One region of the Erwinia sp. BNK-24-b genome, then DNA from elsewhere that is predicted to be linked to it. Evidence: predicted binding sites of a transcription regulator. Region 1 holds the regulator's gene; each other region holds the start of a gene.

Region 1 (5,926 bases):
GAGGTGACCAAAAGCAAGTTTTGCGTTCATCTTATCCCTGAAACGCTGGCAAGAACCACGCTGGGCGGCAAGCGTCTGGGCGACAGGGTAAATATTGAAATCGATCCGCATACTCAGGCAATCGTAGAAACCGTAGAGCGTGTGCTGGCACAGCGTGAGGCGTCATTGCTGGCGGCGGCAGCAGCAGAAATTCAGCCGCAGGCGGAGTAACAGAACGGCTTATTGCAGGATTGAGCCGGGCTGCAAAATGCAAAATTAACCGCACCTTAAAGGTGTTGCCAACTTAATAAGGTGCGGTTTGATCGATAAATCTTCGTCAGCAGCAGAAATCGGGCGCGCTTAAGCTTAATGCGGTACGCGCAGTCCGCCTTCTTTACCATGAGTAAAGACAACCTGCCAGAGCTGAATATCACGCGCGCGGAAAGCACCCGCACAGGCGTTCAGATAGTAACTAAACATCCGTTTAAAGCGCTCGCCATATTTCTCCGCCAGCTGTGGCCACGCGGTTAGAAAGCGTTGGTGCCAGGCCATCAGCGTTAAATCGTAATCTGCGCCAAAATTATGCCAGTCTTCCATAACAAAATGCGGCTCGTGCGCTTCGGCAATATGGCGTACGGAAGGGAGGCAGCCATTCGGGAAAATATATTTATCGATCCACGGATCGACGTTATCGTCCGTTTTATTGGCACCGATAGTGTGCAGCAGAAAAATACCTTCCGGCTTGAGGTTGCGATCCACCACCTCAAAATAGGTCGCGTAATTTTTCGGGCCAACGTGCTCAAACATGCCGACGGAAACGATGCGGTCAAACTGCCGATCCAGATCGCGGTAATCCTGTAGCAGAATAGTGACGTCCAGGCCTTCGCAGCGCTGCTGAGCCAGCTTTTGCTGTTCAGCTGAAATCGTGACGCCGAACACCGTTACGCCGTAGTGGCGCGCTGCATAGGCAGCCAGGCCGCCCCATCCGCAACCAATATCCAGTAGCGACATGCCTGGCTCCAGCTGCAGCTTTTCGCAGATCATTTTTAATTTAGCTTCCTGCGCCTGCTCCAGCGTTTCGGCTTCTTTCCAGTAACCGCAGGAATACTGCATATAAGGGTCAAGCATCAGGGTGAAAAGGTCGTTGCCCAGATCGTAATGCTCTTTGCCCACAATCCAGGCGCGCTTGCGGGACTGAAGGTTGGTTAAGCGGGCGGCGGCAATACGCAGGGTATCTTTAAAATGGCGAGGCAGTTGCTGATCCAGTTTGGCTTTCAGGACGCGGTGAAAAAACATATCCAGCCGCTCGCATTCCCACCAGCCGTCCATATAGCTTTCGCCAAGGCCAAGCGAACCTTCCTGCATCACGCGCTTAAAAAAATCGGGTTGGCTGACCTGAATATCCCAGGGACGGCTGCCGTTGATTTCAACGTCCGCGTTGCGCAACATTTCCTGGGTGATCCGAAACCACTGATTTTCTTCCAGGCTCACTTCTTCTATACACGATGAACTCATAGCTTCTCCATCACCCTTCGTGATTGAAATCTGGGAAAAGAATAGTCAATTTCCGCAGAATTGTGAGAAAACGCACGGTAAGTGCGCTGATATCCGACGTTACAGAGGATTGAACTGAAGCCTACAGAGTGGGTGATGCAAGACAGAAAAAGAACACCCGGACAACCCTGTCAGGACTCAAATAATGATACAGATTTGTTATTTTTTTATTGCCTGAAAATGAGTATATGCTCACCTCAGGCAATATTCAACGGCTTATTGTTAGGACGCTAACTAAATGGATTCAGGGAGTTAGTGATGGCTTTCAAGCTGTTCCAGCGAGGCGCTTGCTGCCTGTCCCCGCTGTAAAATATAGCCAACAATTGTCATAAAGACAGTACTGAGCATAATCAGCGAAGTGGTAGCCAGCGGCGTAGCGATAAAGCCGGATACCAGCATGCTGGCTACAAAGCACAGGCCAAGCTGGAGGGTGTTTTGCAGCGCGGCCGCTTTGCCGCTCGCCTGCGGGAAAGGCAGCAGCGCATTTGCTACGACGACAGGATAAATCGCGCCGTTAGCCAGCGCCATGCCGCAAAACGGCAGCAGCAAGGCCCAGGTTGTCGGCGAATCAATCTGCGCGGCAATAAAAAAGGCGACCACGCTCAAGGCATAAATAGCCAGCAGCCACGGCAGCAGGGAAGCTCCTTCCGTATGTTTCAGCAGCGCGCGGCAGCCGTAGCCACCGGCCAGAAAGGCCAGCGTCTGCGGCACATAGCTCAGACCGATATCGCCAGGCGACATGCCCAACTCGGCCAGAATAAACGGGGAACCGGTCAGCCACGCAAAAAAGCTGGCGGAACAGGCACCGTAAATCAGCACGTTGCCACTCCATACCGGCGATTTCAGCAGGGTAAAAAAGCCGATCTTGTCTTCTTCTTTATGCGCTTTAGCCTTTGGCGCAGAGATAAAGAGCGTGGCGATCAGCAGCGCCAGCGCCAGCAGCAGCAGCGCTAAAAAAATCGCGCGCCAGGAAAAGTGATTGAGCAGCCAGGCACCGAGCAGCGGGGCCAGCGCCGGAGAAAGCGCAACCAGCGGCATGATAGTAGCGAAAACGCGGTTGGCCCTGGCGGCCGGATAACGGTCGATCACCAGTGCCTGCCAGCTCACGGCGGCGGCACAGATACCCACGGCCTGTAAAAAGCGCAGGATCAGCAGTACAACCGTGGTATTAACCCACCACATAGCGCCGCAGCTCACGGCAAACAGGCTCAGGCCCATCAGCAGTACCGGCTTACGGCCGATGCGATCGGAAAGCGGCCCCCAGAACAGCTGCGCGCTGGCAAAACCTGCCAGAAAGAGGCTCAGGCTGGCGCTAATTGCGCCAGCTTCGGTGTGCAGATCCTGCTGCATGGCGCCAAAAGCAGGCAGATACATATCGGTGGCAAGAAAACCTGCCACGCTCAGCAGCGCGAGATAAATTAAAAATCCTTTCGATGGCATGACTTCTTTCGCTCTTTTTACCGAATTAATAGGCGGCCGAGAGTGTAAAGGAGTGCCATAGCGCTTGTGAAACGGTAATATTTGTCTGTTGCGTTCAAAAATTTTGCAGGCAGATTATGTGGTCAGAACATTCGCTTGAAGTGATTGATGCGGTAGCCAGAACGGGTAGCTTTAGCGCAGCGGCTAACGAGCTACATCGCGTGCCTTCTGCTATCAGCTATACCGTACGGCAGCTGGAAGAGTGGCTCGCCGTGCCTTTATTTGAACGACGTCATCGCGACGTCGTGCTGACGGCAGCGGGCGAACTTTTCATTCAGGAAGGCCGTGCTGTTATCAAAAAAATGCTTTCCACACGCCGCCACTGCCAGCAGGTCGCTAACGGCTGGCGCGGCCAGTTGAATATTGCTGTCGACAGGATTGTAAAAGCAGAACGAACCCGTCAGCTGGTGGTCGATTTTTACCGTCACTTTCCCGATATAGAGCTACATCTTTCATCAGAAGTTTTTAACGGCGTCTGGGATGCGCTGGCGGACGGGCGGGTTGATGTGGCGATTGGTGCTACTCAGGCAATTCCGGTTGGCGGACGGTTTGCCTTTCGCGATATGGGCGTATTGAACTGGCGCTGCGTAGTGCAGGCGAGCCATCCGCTTGCGCAACAAAGCGGAAAAGTTACGGAAGAGAACATACGCGAATGGCCTTCGCTGGTGCTGGAAGATACCTCGCGCGCGCTGCCAAAAAGAACTACGTGGACGCTGGATAATCAGCGGCGGCTGATAGTGCCGGACTGGGAGAGCGCGATTGACTGCCTGCTGGCCGGTCTGTGCGTCGGGATGGTGCCGGGCCATCTGGCGCAGCCTCTGCTACAAAATGGCTTGCTACACGAGCTGACGCTTGACCCGCTTTTTCCGGACAGCCCCTGCTGCGTCAGCTGGTCAGAACAGCAGGCTTCGCCCGCCATGCACTGGCTGCTGGACTATCTGGGCGAAACGGAAACGCTGAACTGCGAATGGCTGCGGGAAGCCTGAAAACGGGGCGGTAACATACCGCCCGACAGGTTAGCGGCGATAGTCGAGGAAGGGACCATCCGCTACGGAGCGACGCTCGATCAGCGTAGGGTGGACTTCAATAGTCTGCGGCTCTTCGCGCTTGCTGGTAATACGGTCGAGCAGCATATTAAAGGCCGTTGCGCCAAGACGCTCTTTCGGCTGATGAACGGTGGTCAGCGCTGGCGTAAAGTAACGCGAGTTGCGCACGTTGTCATAACCGATCACCGAAATATCCTGCGGAACGCGCAGGCCCATCTCGTCAGCGGCACAAATAGCGCCCATTGCCATCACGTCACCGCCGCAAAAGACTGCCGTAGGGCGCTGCTTCTGTGCCAGCAGCTGCTGCATCGCGTGATAGCCTGACTCCGGTTCGAAATCTCCCTGAACCAGCCACTCTTCCCGTAAAGTAATGCCCGCTTCCGCCAGCGCCTTCAGGAAACCTGCATGGCGGCCACCGCCAGTGTTGCGCTCCATGTGGCCGGGGATCACGCCGATATCACGGTGGCCGCGATCGATCAGATAACGTCCTGCCAGATAGCCGCCTTCAAAGGCGTTATCCAGAACCGTATCGGTAAAATCGCCTCGCGACTCGCCCCAGTCCATCACCACCATAGGAATATTGCGATGATCTTCCAGCATTTTTATCAGCTCATCAGGGTATTCGGCACACATGACCAGCAGGCCATCGACGCGCTTTTGCGCCATCATCGACAGATAAGCCTGCTGCTTTTGCAGGTCGTTATGCGCGTTGCCAAGGATCAGCGTATAGCCCTTAGCGAAACAGCTGTGTTCAACGGCCTCAATAATTTCGGCAAAATAGGGCGCTTCGCTGGAGGTGGCCAGCAGGCCAATGGTTTTGGTGTTATTGACCTTCAGGCTGCGGGCCACGGCGCTGGGTGAATAGTGCAGCTCTTTGATCGCTGCCCAGACGGCTTCCCGCGTCTCTTCGGCGACGAAACGGGTTTTATTAATGACGTGGGACACCGTGGTGGTAGAGACACCGGCGCGTTTGGCCACATCTTTTATGGTTGCCATGGAACAAGACTCCTGCGCTGTTCAGTAAGTCACTGAAAAGCGGTTTGTTAAACGTTTGCCTGGAATGATAAAAAACCTGACGTAAATACGCATGATTTGTTGCGGTATGGTTACATCAGGAGGGAGTTAAGGGCGGCGAAACCGGCCTGTTGCCTGCTAAAAAAACCGGCGTGCGGGCCTGTTGCGCAACAAACCGTGGATTCTAACAAGAGCGAAGGGATAAAACGAGGTTTTTACGGCGGTGAAACGACAAAATTCGCCCGTTGCGGCAAACAACTCCGGCTGCCTTGCTTAACGCAGGTTCAGCCGGAGAGGGGATTTTTCACTGGCGAAGCCGTCAGCTTTTAACGAATGGTGCGAGGCGTCATGACCCGTTTTGCCCCCACGTAATGCTGTTCCCAGTAATCATCGGCAAGCGCGCTAACCTGAATATCTTTGCCGGTGCGGGGCGACTGGATAAATTTGCCGTTGCCCAGATAAACGCCAACGTGATCGGCCGCGCCGCGCCCGTTGATGCGGAAGAAGACCAGATCGCCTTTTTCCAGCTCGTTACGCTTTATCGAAGCCGCATCCCTTAAGTGGTACATCTCATTAGCGGTGCGGGGGATTTTAAATTTCACCAGATCTTTATAGGCATACCAGACCAGACCGCTACAGTCGAAACCGGTTTTTGGCGAGGTGCCGCCCCATAAATAAGGCTTGCCCAGCTGATCCATTAGCTTGTTCATCGCCGTTTCGCGCGCTTTTTGGTAGCGTGCGCGGTGCGCTTTACTGAGCCTGAGCGGGGAGGAAGCGCTGCCGCTGGTCAGGGCTTCTGTCTCTTCAGTCACACGATGGCGACCGTAGCGTTTTTTCGGGGGTAAAGCTTTGGC
Region 2 (5,926 bases), 390 kb from region 1:
AACGTAAGATAATATGCGCCGGATAGCTTACCTCATCCGCATCAACGCGGATCAGGCCTGGCTTAACGCGCTGGTTGAGCGCGATAAAGTTCGCCTCTTCCAGCGCGGGCTGGTCGCCCATCAACGTTTTTACCTGCGGCAGCAGCAGGCTCAGGAACTCCCGGCTGCGACCCAGCTGTTTTTCAAAAAACAGGCTTTGCGACTCGTGAATGGCCGTTGAGCGGGCCAGCGCGACGGGTTGACCAGCCCACTGCTTTGGCAGGTTTTGCTCGTAGCAGGCGTGACCGGTTTCATGGATGACGCCCATCATCGCGCTGATAAATTCGTTGGCATTGTAACGCGTGGTAATACGAACATCTTCCGGCACGCCGCCGCAGAAAGGATGCGCGCTGACGTCCAGACGACCGGCGTTAAAATCGAAGTTCAGCAGCTTCATCAGCGTCTGGCCCAGCTGCTTTTGCGACTCAATGGCAAAAGGTCCAACAGGCACGTCAACAGGCTGTCTGGCCTGCTTTTCAACAATGCGGTTCAGCAGCGAAGGCAGCCACTCTTTCAGCTCGCCAAACGTGGCATCCAGCTTAGCGCTGGTCATTCCCGGCTCGTAAAGATCCAGTAGCGCATCATAACGCGAGCAGCCGTTCGCCTGCGCACGTAGCTCCGCTTCCTGGCGGCTCAGCCTGACTACTTCTTTCAGATTAGCGGCAAAACCCTGCCAGTCATTGGCCGGGCGCTGCTCCCGCCAGGCGTGTTCGCAGCGGGAACCGACGATGGATTTCTCTTCGACCAGCGAAGCCGGGAGCAGCGCGGCCTGCTGATAAGCACGGCGCATCTCTAGCAGGTTTGCCTGCTCAACATCATTCAGATTCTCGCTGGCGGCCGCCTCCAGCCACTGCGCCACTTTTTTATCGGTCAGAATTTCATGTTTAAGTACGCTCAGCTCGGCCAGCGCCGCGCCGCGTGCGCTGCTGCCGCCTGGCGGCATCATGGTCATCATATCCCAGCCGGTAATCGCGGAAAGATGGCTAAAGCGGGAAAGCCGGGTAAATGTGCGGGTCAAATCTGCATAAGCGGATGACATAGTGATCCTTTACGTTGTCGTGGCGCCGTCAGGCAGCGCGGGGAGAAGATAAGGGTAAATCAACCGGCCAGCAAAAGCGAACGCTGGCGCCGCCCAGCGGGCTGGTATCAATCAGTACATAGCCGCCAAAGGCCTGCGCCACGGAATGAACAATTGCCAGCCCAAGCCCGCAGCCGCCGGTTGCGCGATCGCGGCTGGGATCCAGACGGACAAAAGGCTCAAATACGCGCTCGCGCTCGGCTTGCGGAATGCCGGGGCCGTCGTCTTCAACCTGTAGGCAGGCCGTATTGCCATCAAACCAGAGTCCAACACGCAGGCGCCGGTCGGCATAGCGCAGCGCATTATTCACCAGATTATCCAGCACGCGCTCCATCAGTCGGGTATCCGCCACGCCCATGTTTTGCCGTTGTGGCGTATCCAGCTCGACGGTAAAGTCAGGATGCACCGAGCGGATATCATCCAGCCTTTCGCTCAGCCACGCGGCCAGATCCAGCGACTGCAGGTTCAGGTCGACTTTCGGCCTGTCCAGGCGGGCATAGGTCAGTAGCTCTTCAATCAGCGACTCCAGCTGACCAATGTCCCGGTTCAGCGCGGCGGCTTCGCTGTCGGTAAGGTTGTCGCTCATCTCCAGCCGGTAGCGCAGACGCACCAGCGGCGTTCTCAGCTCGTGCGCGATGCCGTCAATCAGCTGTTTTTTGCTGACGACCAGCGTATTGATGTTATCGGCCATCTGGTTAAAGGCAACGCCAAGCCGAAACAGGCTGGAGGCGCTGTCAAAGTGAATACGCTCGTCCAGATGCCCCTGACCAAAACGCTGCGCGGCCGACTCCAGCCGCAGCATCTCTTTCCAGTGGGGCCGCATCCAGATAAACACCGGCAGCGCCAGCGATATACCGATAAAAGCCAGCAGCACGATATCCAGAATGCGCATTTCATGCAGAAAAAAGAGGTAGGGGATAGGCCCGACGGCCAGCACATAGTGACTGCGCGGAATATGCTGTAAAAAGGTGTATTCGTCGTCCAGCGCGACAATACCACCAGCGCGTAAACGGCGCATAGTGGCGGGGTCGAGCTGATACTTGCTCATCGGCTCTATATGCAGCTTAAAAGAGAGATTAAGATCCAGGTTATCGATGGTCTTATCCCAGTCGCGCGGAGGAATTTCACGTAGTTCGCTGCGCATTAAATAAAGCGAGCTTTTCATCAGGTCATCCATTGACTCACGACCAGCGCGTTCGGCGGTGAATTTATAGACCAGCCCAACCAGCATCGCCATCACCAGAAAGCAAACGAACAGCAGCAGATAAAACTGAATAAAAAGCTTTCGCATGAATTGTTACCTGAAATCAATAAATTAACTATCCTGCCCTGGACATCAGGCGCACAGTTCCCAAAATTCTCACATTGATATGTTCTTATATCACTTAAGCAAGTATTGATTTTAAAAAAATTTAGAGGTGACGCAGGCAGCGGCTGGAGCGGGGCAGCATTAAAACAGCTAACTACAACATTCTGGAATTTAAAGCTGATGGCAACCCTTCACCATCAGCTTGTAACCTGCAAAAAAGCGTAGTCTTACGCCTTGTGCACTTTCAGTCCGGCTACCGTCTGGGCAACCGGCATCATCTCCAGCGTATTGATGTTTACGTGTTTCGGCAGCGTAGCAACCCACCAGACCGCTTCGGTAACGTCTTCGGCGGTTAACGGCTCGGTGCCGTCATATACGCTGTCTGCTTTAGCATCATCGCCTTTAAAACGAACGTTAGAAAACTCTGTTCCGCCTACCAGGCCCGGCTCGATATCGGTCACGCGCAGTGCCGTGCCGTGCAGATCCGTGCGCAGGTTCAGGCTGAACTGGCGTACAAAAGCCTTGGTAGCACCATAAACGTTGCCGCCCTGATAAGGCCACAGACCGGCAATGGAACCCAGGTTAATAATATGGCCGACATTGCGTTCCACCATGGCGGGCAGTACGGCGCGAGTCATATAGACCAGGCCTTTATTATTGGTATCGATCATCGCATCCCAGTCATCCACGCTGGCTTTATGCGCCGGTTCAATACCTAACGCCAGTCCCGCATTGTTAACCAGCACGTCGATATTGCGCCATTCCGTCGGCAGCTGCGCCAGCGCTTCTTCAATGGCGGCGCGGTTGCGCACGTCAAGCTGCAACGTATAAAGGTTAGCGCCCAGCTCTTCTTTCAGCTTTTTCAGACGCTCTTCACGGCGACCGGTAGCGATTACCTTATGGCCTTCAGCAATAAAACGACGGGTAATGCTTTCGCCGAAACCGGCAGTGGCTCCAGTAACAAATACAATCATCTCACTGTTCCTCAACGCTTTTTGGGTTTAAACCACCATAACATCTCGGTGCCGTGCTGATAAGTCGGATTAATTCTGATTAATAACTTAATCTGCACAATGTTGGCGCGTCCTGCGGCAAGGTTGCCTGAAAAGGGTGCAGGCAGAAATGACTGGCAGAAAGTAAAAAGTAAAAAAGGCGCTGAAAAATGGCAGGCAAACGATTGCTAATTTTTGCAATCGTTTGCGCATACGATTGCGACTCTTTATGAACGTGTATTTGCGCGCTCTTTATTTAATTCATTGAAAATAAAGCAATATTTATATGTTCCCGACCTGGCATAACAATTGCTATTTATTTCTATAATTAATTGTCAGCCGTCCGTCGATAAAAGGAAGCGCTATGTTACCCACCTTTACCCGTGCCGTGCGCGGCAGCTTTTTTGATATTACCGCGACGGTTAGCGATCCGCAGCAGCTGGCTGAACGGGCTCGCTATATTGAAGACGGATTACTGCTGCTGAACGAAGGAAAAATTGTTTCGCTACAGGCCTGGGAAGAGGGGCGTCACCAGCTGGGCGATGAAACGGCGGTAGTCGACTATCGCGGTAAGCTTATCGTTCCGGGCTTTGTTGATTGTCACATTCACTACCCGCAAACGGAAATGATAGGCGCGTACGGCGAACAGCTGCTCGAATGGCTGCAGCAATATACTTTCCCGGTTGAAAGTCAGTATCACTGCCCGCTGCATGCGGCAAAGATGTCCGCCTTCTTTTTACATCAGCTGTTGAGCAACGGCACCACAACCGCGCTGGTATTTGGAACGGTGCATCCCCAGTCCGTAGATGCCTTATTCAGCGCGGCAGAGGGGCTGGGCATGCGGCTGATTGCCGGCAAGGTGATGATGGACAGGCACGCGCCGGATTATCTCACCGAAACGCCGGAACAGAGCTATCAGCAAACGCGTGAGCTGATTGAACGCTGGCATAACCGTGGCCGCCTCAGCTATGCGCTGACGCCGCGTTTTGCGCCAACGTCTTCTCCCGAGCTGCTGCAAAAAGTTCAGCAGCTCAAAAAAGAGTATCCCGATACATGGCTGCATACCCATCTGAGCGAGAACCCGCAGGAGGTCGCCTGGGTAAAAGCGCTTTTCCCGGAGCGCAGCGGCTATCTGGATGTTTATCACCATTATCAGCTGACCGGACGGCGCAGCCTGTTTGCCCACTGCATTCATCTGGAAGAAGAGGAGTGGGACTGCCTGCACGATACCGACTCTTCCGTAGCGTTTTGCCCGACCTCCAATCTGTTTTTAGGCAGCGGGCTGTTCAAATTAAACCACTGTTGGGAAAAAAACGTGAAGATGGGCATAGGAACAGATGTGGGGGCCGGAACAACTTTTAACATGCTGCAAACCCTGGGCGAGGCATACAAGGTCGGCCAGCTCCAGCACTATAAAATGGCGGCCAGCGAAGCTTTTTATCACGCCACGCTGGGCGGCGCGCAGGCGTTGGATCTGCATCAGCAGATCGGCAATTTCAATCCGGGTAAAGAGGCCGATTTTGTGGTGCTCGATCCCGCTGTTTCCGCACTGCAAAAAATGCGCTGCGCCAACAGCCGTGACATCTGGGAAAAGCTTTTTGTATTAATGACGCTGGGCGACGATCGCAATATCGCCAGCACCTGGGTAAACGGCAAACGCGTCTGGCAACAGCATAACGAGGAGAAAGCACATGATTCAGTTTTTGCTTAACCAGACGTTGATTAGCGAAACCTCGCTCGATCCCGACACTACGGTACTGAACTATTTGCGCCAGAACAAACGGCGCTGCGGCACGAAAGAGGGCTGCGCCTCCGGCGATTGCGGGGCCTGCACCGTGACGCTGGGACGTGTTGAGGACGGGAAGATGGTCTACGAAACCGCCAACAGCTGCATCACCTTTGTCAGCAGCCTGCAGGGCAAGCAGTTGATTACGGTAGAAGATTTGCCGCAGAACGGTGAACTGCACGGCGTACAGCAGGCGATGGTTGATTGCCACGCTTCGCAGTGCGGGTTTTGTACGCCAGGTTTTGTTATGTCGCTGTTTACGCTGCAAAAGAACAGTGATGGCTGGCAGCAAAAAACGGCGGAGCAGGCGCTGGCGGGCAATCTCTGCCGCTGCACAGGCTATCGGCCAATTGTTGATGCGGCACGTCAGGCTTGTCGGCAGCCGCAGCAGGATGCTTTTACGCAAAATGAAGCGCAAACGGTTCAGCGTTTAAACGCGCTGCAAAATCAAGAAATACAGGAGATAGCGCTCAACGGTAAGCGCTGCCTGTTACCAAAAACGTCTGAACAGCTGGCAACGTTACTGGCCGAACATCCGCAGGCGAAGCTGCTGGCGGGCGGCACCGATCTGGCGCTTCAGGTTACGCAGCACTACAAGTCGCTGCCGCTGGTTATTTCCCTGGAGCAGATAACGGAACTGAAAGCGTGCCACATTGGTGATAAAGAGATAACGCTGGGCGCGGGCGCTTCGCTCCACCATTGCTATCAGATTCTGCAACGCC
Region 3 (5,926 bases), 520 kb from region 1:
GTCACGGGCGCAACAGCATGGGAAGAAGACAGCTGGTCAAGGGTGAAAATAGGCACGATTTTATTCGACGTCCCTAAACCCTGTAGCCGCTGCATTTTTACCACCGTCAGTCCTGAACGTGGGCGCAAGCATCCGACCGGCGAGCCGCTTACTACTTTGCAAAAGTTCCGTACCGCCGCGGACGGCAGTGGAGATGTGGATTTTGGCCTGAATCTGGTGGCATTGGGCAGCGGTATTGTGCGCGTGGGCGACGAGCTGGAAGTGATTACCCGTCAATCACCACGCCTGTACGGTGCGGGTGAAGTGGCGGAAACCCTTGCGCCAGTCAGCCAGGCCGAAGCGCCGTTGACGATTAGCTGGCAGGGTGAATCTTTTTGCGGCAATAACCAGCAGGTTGTGCTGGAACAGCTGGAGCAGCAGGGATTCCGCATCCCTTACTCCTGTCGTGCCGGGGTTTGCGGCAGCTGCCGCGTCAGGCTGCTATCTGGCCAGGTTCGCGAGCTGAAAAAAGGCGCGCTGCGTAAAGACGGCACGCTATTAAGCTGCAGCTGTATACCGGATGGCGACGTACAGCTGGCTGAGCGCTAAACGGCGCGCGCGAAGGTAAAGTGGTGCTGACTGATAGCCGGCAGCAGGCGATCGTGCATCACTTTAATCGCATCACCCAGCTGCATCGTTTTGCCCGCCAGCTCCAGCTGCGGCTGGGCTAACAGGCAGAGTGCCGCGTTTTCGCCCGCTTCGACCACCAGCAGCGTAGCCTCTTCGCCGGTTTCACTCAGGCGTACCGCCACAAGCTCGCCATCTTTCGGCGTACAGTGGCGAGGGTGCGTGGAAAAATGCCAGCTTTTTGGCATCTGCGGTTTCAGAAAGCGCAGCGCCACCAGCGCGTTCAGCACCAGTTCGCCACGCTGCTGCGGATTTAAATCACAGTCGCGGCAGTTTTCATCAAAATTAACAAACAGGGCGGCATCGTCAACACAGAATTCGGCTGCGGCAAAGGCATCCGGCGTTAACATTTTACGTGGGAAGCGGGAGCGAAACAGCATGCCATCGGCCATATCCAACATCATGCGATCCTGTTCGTCATCGAAATACCAGCGCCAGCTGTCGTCAGGTTTAATCCTCATGAAGTGTCCCGTAATAAGTAGACCTGCTATTAATCGTCCGGGGAATAATGCATCCGGCCAAATCAGGCTGAAAATGGGTAAACAGGAGAAAATATAAACGAGCCAGAGGCGAAAATAAAGCCCCTGGCGCCGTTATAACGGGTTTTTATCAGAGATGGGTAACAATTTCTTTTATCAACGGCGGCCCTTTGTAAATAAAGCCGGAATATATTTGCACCAGCGAGGCGCCCGCCGCTATTTTTTCTTTCGCTGCAACCAGCGAATCGATTCCGCCTACGCCAATAATCGGCAGTCGTCCCTGCAGTTCCTGCGCCAGGCGACGAACGATTTCCGTACTGCGTAGCTGCACGGGACGCCCGCTGAGGCCGCCCGCTTCTTCACTGTGTTTCAGGCCGCTGACCAGCGAGCGGTCCAGCGTCGTATTGGTGGCAATAACGCCGTCAATATTATGACGCACCAGGCTATCGGCAATTTGAATTAGCTCTTCTTCCGCCAGATCTGGCGCAATTTTTACCGCAACCGGGACATATTTATGGTGGCGCGCTTCCAGCTCCTGCTGCTTTTGTTTAATAGCTATCAGAAGATCGTCTAATGCTTCACCGTATTGCAGCGTACGCAAGCCCGGCGTATTCGGAGATGAGATGTTGATCGCAATATAACCCGCATAAGGATAAACTTTATCCATACAGGTCAGATAATCGTCTTTTCCAGTTTCAACAGGCGTATCTTTATTCTTGCCAATATTAATGCCAAGTATGCCATCAAAACGGGATTGCTTAACATTATTGACCAAATGGTCTACGCCAAGATTATTGAAACCCATACGGTTAATAATGCCTTCGGCTTCCCGTATGCGGAACATGCGCGGTTTGTCATTACCCGCCTGCGGGCGCGGCGTCACGGTACCCACTTCGACAAAGCCAAACCCCATCGCGCCAAAAGCATCGATACATTCGCCATTTTTATCCAGCCCTGCCGCAAGGCCCAGCGGATTTTTAAAAACCAGCCCCATACAGTTAACAGGCTTAAAGGGTAAAGTCTGGCGCACCAGGTGGATAAGCGGCGTACCGGTTATGCGGTGCAGCTGCTGAAGAGTAAATTCATGCGCACGTTCAGCATCCAGCTGAAAAAGCGCTTTACGGGCCAGGTTATACATGTTCGCTCCTGAATGATCCAGGCGGATCGGGAAAGGACTGGTTGCCAGAGCAACCCTCAACACTGAGGCGTACGCCTGCTCACCTTTATTATGTAGTTTCCCGTGAGAGACGCATTTTGCCGACGCAGTGACGCTGCAGGCGCGGAGGAAAATGGTAAAGTCCTTTGCGCGGAAAGTAAAACGATTGCGTCCCCTTATCCTCTTCTTTTTTCGCTGTTTCCCATTAGCCTCTGCTCACTTATCCAGAAAATGACTTAAATATGCCGGATAAATCATTTAAGCCTCCTTACGCACTCTGTCAGGATAGTTCCATCAGTTCGGGAAATATTTTAATCAATAACTTTTGGTTATAAGGAGAGATGATGCGCGTTATTACTCTGGCAGGCAGTCCTCGCTATCCTTCGCGGTCAACCGCTTTACTGACCCTTTGCCAGCAGGCACTTGAACAGCGCGGCGTCGAGGTTATCCCCTGGAATCTGCATAATTTTCACCCTGAAGATCTGTTATATGCCCGTTTCGACTCCCCTGCGCTGCTGGCGTTAAAGGAAGATCTTGAAAACGCTGACGGGCTAATTGTGGCGACGCCGGTTTATAAAGCTTCTTTTTCTGGCGCATTAAAGACGCTACTCGATCTTTTACCAGAGCGCGCGCTGGAACATAAGGTTGTTCTACCTCTGGCAACCGGCGGCACCGTGGCGCACATGCTGGCGGTCGATTATGCGCTCAAGCCGGTACTGAACGCCCTGAAAGCGCAGGAAGTGCTGCACGGCGTGTTTGCCGACGACAGCCAGATTAGCCATTACGATCGCCAGCCTGAACTTGCGCCCGTGCTGGCCGAGCGTATCGCAGAATCTGTAGACACTTTTTGGCAAGCATTGACGCGCCGCCATCAGCTGCTGGCCGCTGCGGTATAAGGAAGAATAAATGAGCCTGTTTTTACGTCTTTTTTCCGCGCTGGCTATCAGCGGTGTTCTGGCCGGTAGCGTACTGGCCGAGGAGCCTGCCGCGCCAAAAACGTTTCGTATTGGCTATCAAAAGGGATCGGTCAGTATGGCGCTGGCCCGTTCGCACCAGCTGCTGGAAAAGCGTTTTCCACATACGCAGATTAAATGGATCGAGTTTCCCGCTGGCCCGCAGATGCTGGAAGCGCTAAACGTTAACAGTATCGATTTGGGCAGTACCGGCGATATCCCGCCGATTTTTGCCCAGGCTGCCGGGGCCGATCTGCTTTATGTCGGTTCTGAACCACCAAAACCGCAGTCGGAAGTGATTCTGGTAGCAAAAAATAGCCCGATTAAGAGCGTCGCCGATCTGAAAGGCCATAAGGTGGCTTTCCAGAAAGGCTCAAGTTCACACAATTTACTGCTGCGTGCTTTAACCAAGGCAGGCCTGAAATTTAGCGATATTCAGCCCGCTTATCTGACGCCAGCAGATGCTCGTGCCGCGTTTCAGCAAGGCGATGTCGATGCCTGGGCAATCTGGGATCCCTACTATTCCTCTGCGCTACTCCAGGGCGGAGTCAGGGTGCTTGCCGATGGTAACGGGCTGAATCTGACCGGCTCGTTCTATCTGGCAACGCGACCTTTTGCCGAGGCTAATGGCCCCTTTGTGACTGCTGTCCTGGACACTTTTAGCCAGGCGGATGAACTCACGCGTAGCGATCGCAACCGGAGTATCGAACTGCTTTCACAAACTATTGGCCTGCCGAAGCCGGTAATCGCCAGCTATCTTGATCACCGTCCTCCTACCGTTATCGGCCCGGTCAGCGAAAAAACGGTACAGGCCCAACAGCATACCGCCGATCTTTTTTATGCCAATCATTTAATGCCGGTGAAGGTCGATATCGCCAGTCGTATCTGGCATGACGCTTCCGCAACGCAAGGAGTTTCACCATGAGCCTTTCCGTTTTTTGGTTTCTGCCTACTCACGGCGACGGTCACTACTTAGGCACCACTGAAGGAGCACGTCCGGTCGATCATGGTTATCTGCAGCAAATCGCGCAGGCCGCCGATCGCCTGGGTTTTGGCGGGGTTCTTATCCCTACAGGCCGCTCTTGTGAAGATGCCTGGCTGGTTGCGGCCTCGCTTATCCCGGTAACGCAGCGCCTGCGTTTTCTGGTGGCTTTGCGCCCCGGTGTGATTTCACCTACCCAGGCTGCTCGCCAGGCCGCGACGCTGGATCGCCTGTCAAACGGTCGCACGCTGTTTAATCTTGTTACCGGCGGTGATGCAGAAGAGTTAGCGGGCGATGGCGTGTTCCTCGATCATCGTGAGCGTTATGCGGAATCGGCGGAATTCACCCGCGTCTGGCGTCGAGTGCTGGAAGGCGAAACGGTAGATTATGAAGGCAAGCATGTGCACGTTCGCGGCGCTCGCCTGATGTTTAAACCTGTGCAGCAGCCGCGTCCGCCGCTGTGGTTTGGCGGCTCCTCCGAGCCGGCACAGGATCTGGCCGCCGAACAGGTTGATGTGTATCTGACCTGGGGAGAACCGCCTGCTCAGGTCAAAGAAAAAATAGACCAGGTACGGGCAAAGGCGGCGGCACAGGGGCGCAAGGTAAAATTCGGCATCCGTCTGCACGTTATCGTACGTGAAACCAACGAAGAGGCATGGAAAGCTGCCGAGCGGCTGATTTCGCACCTTGACGACGCCACCATTGCTAAAGCACAGGCCGCGCTGGCCAAAACGGATTCTGTTGGTCAGCACCGTATGGCGGCTTTACACGGTGGTCGTCGCGATAAGCTGGAAATCAGTCCTAACCTGTGGGCTGGCGTAGGCCTGGTCCGTGGCGGCGCGGGTACCGCACTGGTAGGCGATGGCGAAACGGTTGCAGCCAGAATGCAGGAATACGCCGATTTGGGGATAGAGACTTTTATTCTTTCCGGCTATCCGCATCTGGAAGAAGCGTATCGCGTGGGCGAATTACTGTTTCCACACCTTGATTTAAACGTGCCGGAAATTCCTCGTCCAAACGCCATCGTGGCGCATGGTGAAGCCGTAGCTCACGACTTCGCTCCACAAAAAGTTTCGCAAAGCTGAGGTCGCCATGAGTAAAACGCTTAATCGTATCGGGAATCAGCTGATTCCATGGGCGTTGCCGATTGCGCTGGTCGTTGTCTGGCAGATCGCTTCGCAAACGGGCTGGCTTTCTACCCGCATTCTGCCTTCGCCTGAAGCCATCGTGATTACTTTCTGGAAACTCTCCGCCAGCGGCGAGCTCTGGCAGCATCTGGCTATTAGCAGCTGGCGCGCGGCGGTGGGCTTTAGCATTGGCGGATCCATCGGCCTGATTCTGGGACTGATTACCGGCATGTCGCGCCTGGGCGAACGTCTGCTGGATACCTCGGTACAGATGCTGCGCAACGTGCCGCACCTGGCGCTTATCCCGCTGGTGATTTTATGGTTCGGTATTGATGAATCCGCCAAGATATTTCTGGTTGCCCTGGGTACGCTGTTTCCAATTTATCTCAACACCTATCACGGTATCCGCAATATTGACCGTGGTCTGGTGGAGATGGCCCGCAGCTACGGGCTGTCTGGCTGGAGCCTGTTTATCCAGGTGGTGCTGCCCGGCGCGCTGCCTTCCATCATGGTTGGCGTACGTTTTGCGCTGGGACTAATGTGGCTGACGCTGATTGTGGCAG
Region 4 (5,926 bases), 1.9 Mb from region 1:
ACCTGTTTCCCATCGACTACGCCTTTCGGCCTCGCCTTAGGGGTCGACTCACCCTGCCCCGATTAACGTTGGACAGGAACCCTTGGTCTTCCGGCGAGCGGGCTTTTCACCCGCTTTATCGTTACTTATGTCAGCATTCGCACTTCTGATACCTCCAGCAGCCCTCACAGGCCACCTTCGACGGCTTACAGAACGCTCCCCTACCCAACAACACATAGTGTCGCTGCCGCAGCTTCGGTGCATGGTTTAGCCCCGTTACATCTTCCGCGCAGGCCGACTCGACCAGTGAGCTATTACGCTTTCTTTAAATGATGGCTGCTTCTAAGCCAACATCCTGGCTGTCTGTGCCTTCCCACATCGTTTCCCACTTAACCATGACTTTGGGACCTTAGCTGGCGGTCTGGGTTGTTTCCCTCTTCACGACGGACGTTAGCACCCGCCGTGTGTCTCCCGTGATAACATTCTCCGGTATTCGCAGTTTGCATCGGGTTGGTAAGCCGGGATGGCCCCCTAGCCGAAACAGTGCTCTACCCCCGGAGATGAATTCACGAGGCGCTACCTAAATAGCTTTCGGGGAGAACCAGCTATCTCCCGGTTTGATTGGCCTTTCACCCCCAGCCACAGGTCATCCGCTAATTTTTCAACATTAGTCGGTTCGGTCCTCCAGTTAGTGTTACCCAACCTTCAACCTGCCCATGGCTAGATCACCGGGTTTCGGGTCTATACCCTGCAACTTAACGCCCAGTTAAGACTCGGTTTCCCTGCGGCTCCCCTATACGGTTAACCTTGCTACAGAATATAAGTCGCTGACCCATTATACAAAAGGTACGCAGTCACACCACAAGGGTGCTCCCACTGCTTGTACGTACACGGTTTCAGGTTCTGTTTCACTCCCCTCGCCGGGGTTCTTTTCGCCTTTCCCTCACGGTACTGGTTCACTATCGGTCAGTCAGGAGTATTTAGCCTTGGAGGATGGTCCCCCCATCTTCAGACAGGATATCACGTGTCCCGCCCTACTCTTCGAACTCACAATAAGTGTATCTTCGTGTACGGGAGTATCACCCTGTACCCTGCGACTTTCCAGACGCTTCCACTGACACACAAACTGATGATGGTTCCGGGCTGTTCCCCGTTCGCTCGCCGCTACTGGGGGAATCTCGGTTGATTTCTTTTCCTCTGGGTACTTAGATGTTTCAGTTCCCCAGGTTCGCCTTGCAGCACTATGTATTCATGCTGCAATGATGCACAAGTGCACCGGGTTTCCCCATTCGGGTATCGTCGGTTGTAACGGTTCATATCACCTTACCGATGCTTATCGCAGATTAGCACGCCCTTCATCGCCTCTGACTGCCAGGGCATCCACCGTGTACGCTTAGTCACTTAACCTCACAACCCACAAGCGTCCCGAAAGACACGTTGCTGTTGCAGGCATTGAGAGACTCGACCGCATCGCTCCGTTCATTCTTATTACGGAGAATGAACGCGACGCGTCGTTTCAATTTTCAGCTTGTTCCGGATTGTTAAAGAGCAAATATCTCAAACGTGGCTCGTAAGCCAGTTTTGAGATACTTCGTGGAGACACCTTTCACCTGTCACCAAGCAAGTGGCGTCCCCTAGGGGATTCGAACCCCTGTTGCCGCCGTGAAAGGGCGGAGTCCTAACCGCTAGACGAAGGGGACGTGAAATTTGCTTTGCGAATCACCGATTCGCTAATTTCACGTAAAGGCAAGATTTTCTTAAGAAAATCGCGCGACAACTTCACTTGTCACTTTACCCCCAACGCGTTAACGCCTTGCTCATTACTTTTCTATCAGACAATCTGTGTGAGCACTACGCGGGAAAGTATCTTCAGGTAAGGAGGTGATCCAACCGCAGGTTCCCCTACGGTTACCTTGTTACGACTTCACCCCAGTCATGAATCACAAAGTGGTAAGCGCCCTCCCGAAGGTTAAGCTACCTACTTCTTTTGCAACCCACTCCCATGGTGTGACGGGCGGTGTGTACAAGGCCCGGGAACGTATTCACCGTGGCATTCTGATCCACGATTACTAGCGATTCCGACTTCACGGAGTCGAGTTGCAGACTCCGATCCGGACTACGACGCACTTTATGAGGTCCGCTTGCTCTCGCGAGGTCGCTTCTCTTTGTATGCGCCATTGTAGCACGTGTGTAGCCCTGGCCGTAAGGGCCATGATGACTTGACGTCATCCCCACCTTCCTCCGGTTTATCACCGGCAGTCTCCTTTGAGTTCCCGACCGAATCGCTGGCAACAAAGGATAAGGGTTGCGCTCGTTGCGGGACTTAACCCAACATTTCACAACACGAGCTGACGACAGCCATGCAGCACCTGTCTCACGGTTCCCGAAGGCACTAAGGCATCTCTGCCGAATTCCGTGGATGTCAAGGCCAGGTAAGGTTCTTCGCGTTGCATCGAATTAAACCACATGCTCCACCGCTTGTGCGGGCCCCCGTCAATTCATTTGAGTTTTAACCTTGCGGCCGTACTCCCCAGGCGGTCGACTTAACGCGTTAGCTCCGGAAGCCACGCCTCAAGGGCACAACCTCCAAGTCGACATCGTTTACGGCGTGGACTACCAGGGTATCTAATCCTGTTTGCTCCCCACGCTTTCGCACCTGAGCGTCAGTCTTCGTCCAGGGGGCCGCCTTCGCCACCGGTATTCCTCCAGATCTCTACGCATTTCACCGCTACACCTGGAATTCTACCCCCCTCTACGAGACTCTAGCCTGCCAGTTTCGAATGCAGTTCCCGGGTTGAGCCCGGGGATTTCACATCCGACTTGACAGACCGCCTGCGTGCGCTTTACGCCCAGTAATTCCGATTAACGCTTGCACCCTCCGTATTACCGCGGCTGCTGGCACGGAGTTAGCCGGTGCTTCTTCTGCGGGTAACGTCAATGACAAAGCGTATTAAGCTCCATCCCTTCCTCCCCGCTGAAAGTACTTTACAACCCGAAGGCCTTCTTCATACACGCGGCATGGCTGCATCAGGCTTGCGCCCATTGTGCAATATTCCCCACTGCTGCCTCCCGTAGGAGTCTGGACCGTGTCTCAGTTCCAGTGTGGCTGGTCATCCTCTCAGACCAGCTAGGGATCGTCGCCTAGGTGAGCCGTTACCCCACCTACTAGCTAATCCCATCTGGGTTCATCCGATAGTGAGAGGCCCGAAGGTCCCCCTCTTTGGTCTTGCGACGTTATGCGGTATTAGCCACCGTTTCCAGTGGTTATCCCCCTCTATCGGGCAGATCCCCAGACATTACTCACCCGTCCGCCACTCGTCACCCGAAGAGCAAGCTCTTCTGTGCTACCGTTCGACTTGCATGTGTTAGGCCTGCCGCCAGCGTTCAATCTGAGCCATGATCAAACTCTTCAATTTAAGTTTGATTTGCTGCAACAAGTGCAGCGATGCTCAAGTGTAAAACGTCATAATGAATTTTCATTATGTGTTCACTCTTAAGACTTGATATTTTTTTGCGTCCGGAGACGCTGATATCAATCCTGCGAGTGCCCACACAGATTGTCTGATAAATTGTTAAAGAGCGTTGCGGTAAGCGCCGTGGCGACTTACTGCGAGGTGGCGTATCTTACGCTTTCCTCCTTCAGAGTCAACTTCTTTTTCAGAAGTTTTTCTCCGGCGGTTCAGCTTCCTGACCCTCTCAACCCGGCGGCCGGTAAGCCGTTGTTCCGTGTCGATGGAGGCGCATTATAGGGAGTTCTCGACGGCTGACAACCCCTAATTTTAGAAAAATAGCGCGTTCGCTGCATTCCACAGCAAAAGGGGTATTTATACGCATTTACCCACAAACTTATCCACATTCGTCGGCGCACTTAAATTTAGACGAGCATCACGCAAACGTTTTCGCTACAATGCCCCCGAAAAATCCCGGCCCCCATTTGGGGGCGTTACCTGAATCTTCGCGTGCTTCTTTCTCTATATAGAAGCGAAAAGCTAAGATTGATGTAACGCTCTTATCTATGCGAACCAAAGCCAAGGGATAAAACCTCATGCAACAACCTCGTCCTGTACGCCGCGCTCTGCTCAGCGTGTCCGACAAAGCCGGTATCCTCGAATTTGCTCAGGCGCTGTCAGCGCGCGGTGTTGAGCTGCTTTCCACTGGCGGCACCGCCCGCCTGCTGGCAGAAGCGGGCCTGCCCGTTACTGAAGTGTCTGACTACACCGGTTTTCCGGAAATGATGGATGGACGCGTCAAAACACTGCATCCAAAAGTACACGGCGGCATTCTGGGACGCCGTGGCCAGGATGACGACATTATGCAGCAGCACAGTATCGCGCCTATCGACATGGTTGTCGTAAACCTTTATCCCTTTGCCCAAACGGTCGCCCGCGAAGGCTGCTCGCTGGAAGATGCGGTAGAAAATATTGATATCGGCGGCCCAACGATGGTGCGCTCGGCGGCCAAGAATCATAAAGACGTGGCTATCGTAGTAAAGAGCAGCGACTACGCGGCTATTATTGCGGAGATGGATGCCAACGATAACTCGCTGCAGCTGGCCACCCGTTTCGATCTGGCTATTAAAGCTTTTGAGCATACCGCAGCCTACGACAGCATGATCGCCAATTACTTCGGTAGTATGGTTCCTGCTTATCATGGTGAAACCACCGAGCCTGCCGGACGTTTCCCGCGTACGCTTAACCTGAACTTTATTAAGAAGCAGGATATGCGCTACGGCGAGAACAGCCATCAGGATGCTGCCTTCTATATAGAAGAGAACGTCACCGAAGCTTCCGTTGCCACCGCGCAGCAGGTTCAGGGTAAAGCGCTTTCCTATAACAACATCGCGGATACCGACGCCGCGCTGGAGTGCGTGAAGGAATTCAGCGAACCGGCCTGCGTGATCGTCAAGCATGCTAACCCTTGCGGCGTTGCGGTCAGCGATTCCATTCTGGGCGCTTACGAGCTGGCTTACAAAACTGACCCAACTTCTGCTTTTGGCGGCATCATCGCTTTCAACCGCGAGCTGGATGAAGCCACCGCGCAAGCCATCGTTAGCCGCCAGTTTGTTGAGGTGATTATTGCGCCTTCAGCAAGCGAAGCTGCATTAAAGGTTACCTCGGCCAAGCAGAACGTTCGCGTCCTGATTTGCGGTCAGTGGCAGCAGCGTCAGGCTGGTTTAGATTTCAAACGCGTTAACGGCGGCCTGCTGGTACAGGATCGCGACCTGGGCATGGTTGAAGAAAGCCAGCTGCGCGTGGTCAGCAAGCGTCAGCCAACCGAGCAGGAATTGCGTGATGCGCTGTTCTGCTGGAAAGTCGCCAAGTTTGTGAAGTCAAACGCCATCGTTTATGCACGCGATAACATGACCGTAGGTATTGGCGCGGGCCAGATGAGCCGCGTTTACTCCGCTAAAATTGCCGGCATCAAAGCAAAAGACGAAGGTCTGGTGGTGGAAGGCTGCGCGCTGGCCTCGGATGCCTTTTTCCCGTTCCGTGATGGCATTGACGCCGCCGCCGCTGCTGGCGTGCGCTGCGTTATCCAGCCTGGCGGTTCCATTCGTGATGAAGAAGTTATCGCTGCCGCTGACGAACACGACATCGCGATGATCTTTACTAACATGCGCCACTTCCGCCATTAATTAAGGAACCAGACTATGAAAATTTTAGTAATCGGCAATGGCGGCCGCGAGCATGCGCTGGCATGGAAAGCTTCTCAGTCGCCGCTGGCGGAAACCGTTTTTGTCGCGCCCGGCAATGCCGGTACCGCACTTGAGCCTGCTTTGCAGAACGTGGCTATCAGCGCCACCGATATCCCGGCTCTGCTGGACTTTGCACAGCGTGAAAATATTGACCTGACCATCGTTGGCCCGGAAGCCCCACTGGTGATTGGCGTCGTGGATGCTTTCCAGGCTGCCGGACTGAAAATTTTTGGCCCAACCCAGGCTGCCGCG

The links. Region 1 encodes PurR, which represses purine synthesis genes. Its sites were predicted from a motif close to CANGCAAACGTTTGCNTG; they were not measured.
Region 2: a site for PurR is predicted at 3,593-3,610, ahead of guaD (guanine deaminase). Genes of this name have one in related genera too.
Region 3: a site for PurR is predicted at 2,457-2,474, ahead of pyrD (quinone-dependent dihydroorotate dehydrogenase). Genes of this name have one in related genera too.
Region 4: a site for PurR is predicted at 3,866-3,883, ahead of purH (bifunctional phosphoribosylaminoimidazolecarboxamide formyltransferase/IMP cyclohydrolase). Genes of this name have one in related genera too.

What each region holds. Positions count from the first base shown of each region.
Region 1 covers NZ_CP179901.1:2,471,097-2,477,022, reverse strand. The annotation lists gene ACMGGR_RS11055 (riboflavin synthase subunit alpha) at 1-210, shown strand, start outside; gene cfa (cyclopropane fatty acyl phospholipid synthase) at 346-1,494, opposite strand; gene punC (purine nucleoside transporter PunC) at 1,786-2,973, opposite strand; gene punR (DNA-binding transcriptional activator PunR) at 3,090-3,998, shown strand; gene purR (HTH-type transcriptional repressor PurR) at 4,029-5,054, opposite strand; gene ACMGGR_RS11030 (C40 family peptidase) at 5,399-5,926, opposite strand, start outside.
Region 2 covers NZ_CP179901.1:2,078,729-2,084,654, forward strand. The annotation lists gene ACMGGR_RS09310 (carboxypeptidase M32) at 1-1,078, opposite strand, end outside; gene rstB (two-component system sensor histidine kinase RstB) at 1,107-2,408, opposite strand; gene ydfG (bifunctional NADP-dependent 3-hydroxy acid dehydrogenase/3-hydroxypropionate dehydrogenase YdfG) at 2,654-3,400, opposite strand; gene guaD (guanine deaminase) at 3,783-5,129, shown strand; gene xdhA (xanthine dehydrogenase small subunit) at 5,110-5,926, shown strand, end outside.
Region 3 covers NZ_CP179901.1:2,991,863-2,997,788, forward strand. The annotation lists gene ACMGGR_RS13645 (YcbX family protein) at 1-588, shown strand, start outside; gene ACMGGR_RS13650 (cell division protein ZapC) at 585-1,127, opposite strand; gene pyrD (quinone-dependent dihydroorotate dehydrogenase) at 1,276-2,283, opposite strand; gene ssuE (NADPH-dependent FMN reductase) at 2,646-3,197, shown strand; gene ACMGGR_RS13665 (sulfonate ABC transporter substrate-binding protein) at 3,208-4,179, shown strand; gene ssuD (FMNH2-dependent alkanesulfonate monooxygenase) at 4,176-5,321, shown strand; gene ssuC (aliphatic sulfonate ABC transporter permease SsuC) at 5,329-5,926, shown strand, end outside.
Region 4 covers NZ_CP179901.1:4,368,757-4,374,682, forward strand. The annotation lists rRNA gene ACMGGR_RS20140 (23S ribosomal RNA) at 1-1,386, opposite strand, end outside; tRNA gene ACMGGR_RS20145 (tRNA-Glu) at 1,605-1,679, opposite strand; rRNA gene ACMGGR_RS20150 (16S ribosomal RNA) at 1,854-3,395, opposite strand; gene purH (bifunctional phosphoribosylaminoimidazolecarboxamide formyltransferase/IMP cyclohydrolase) at 4,025-5,614, shown strand; gene purD (phosphoribosylamine--glycine ligase) at 5,630-5,926, shown strand, end outside.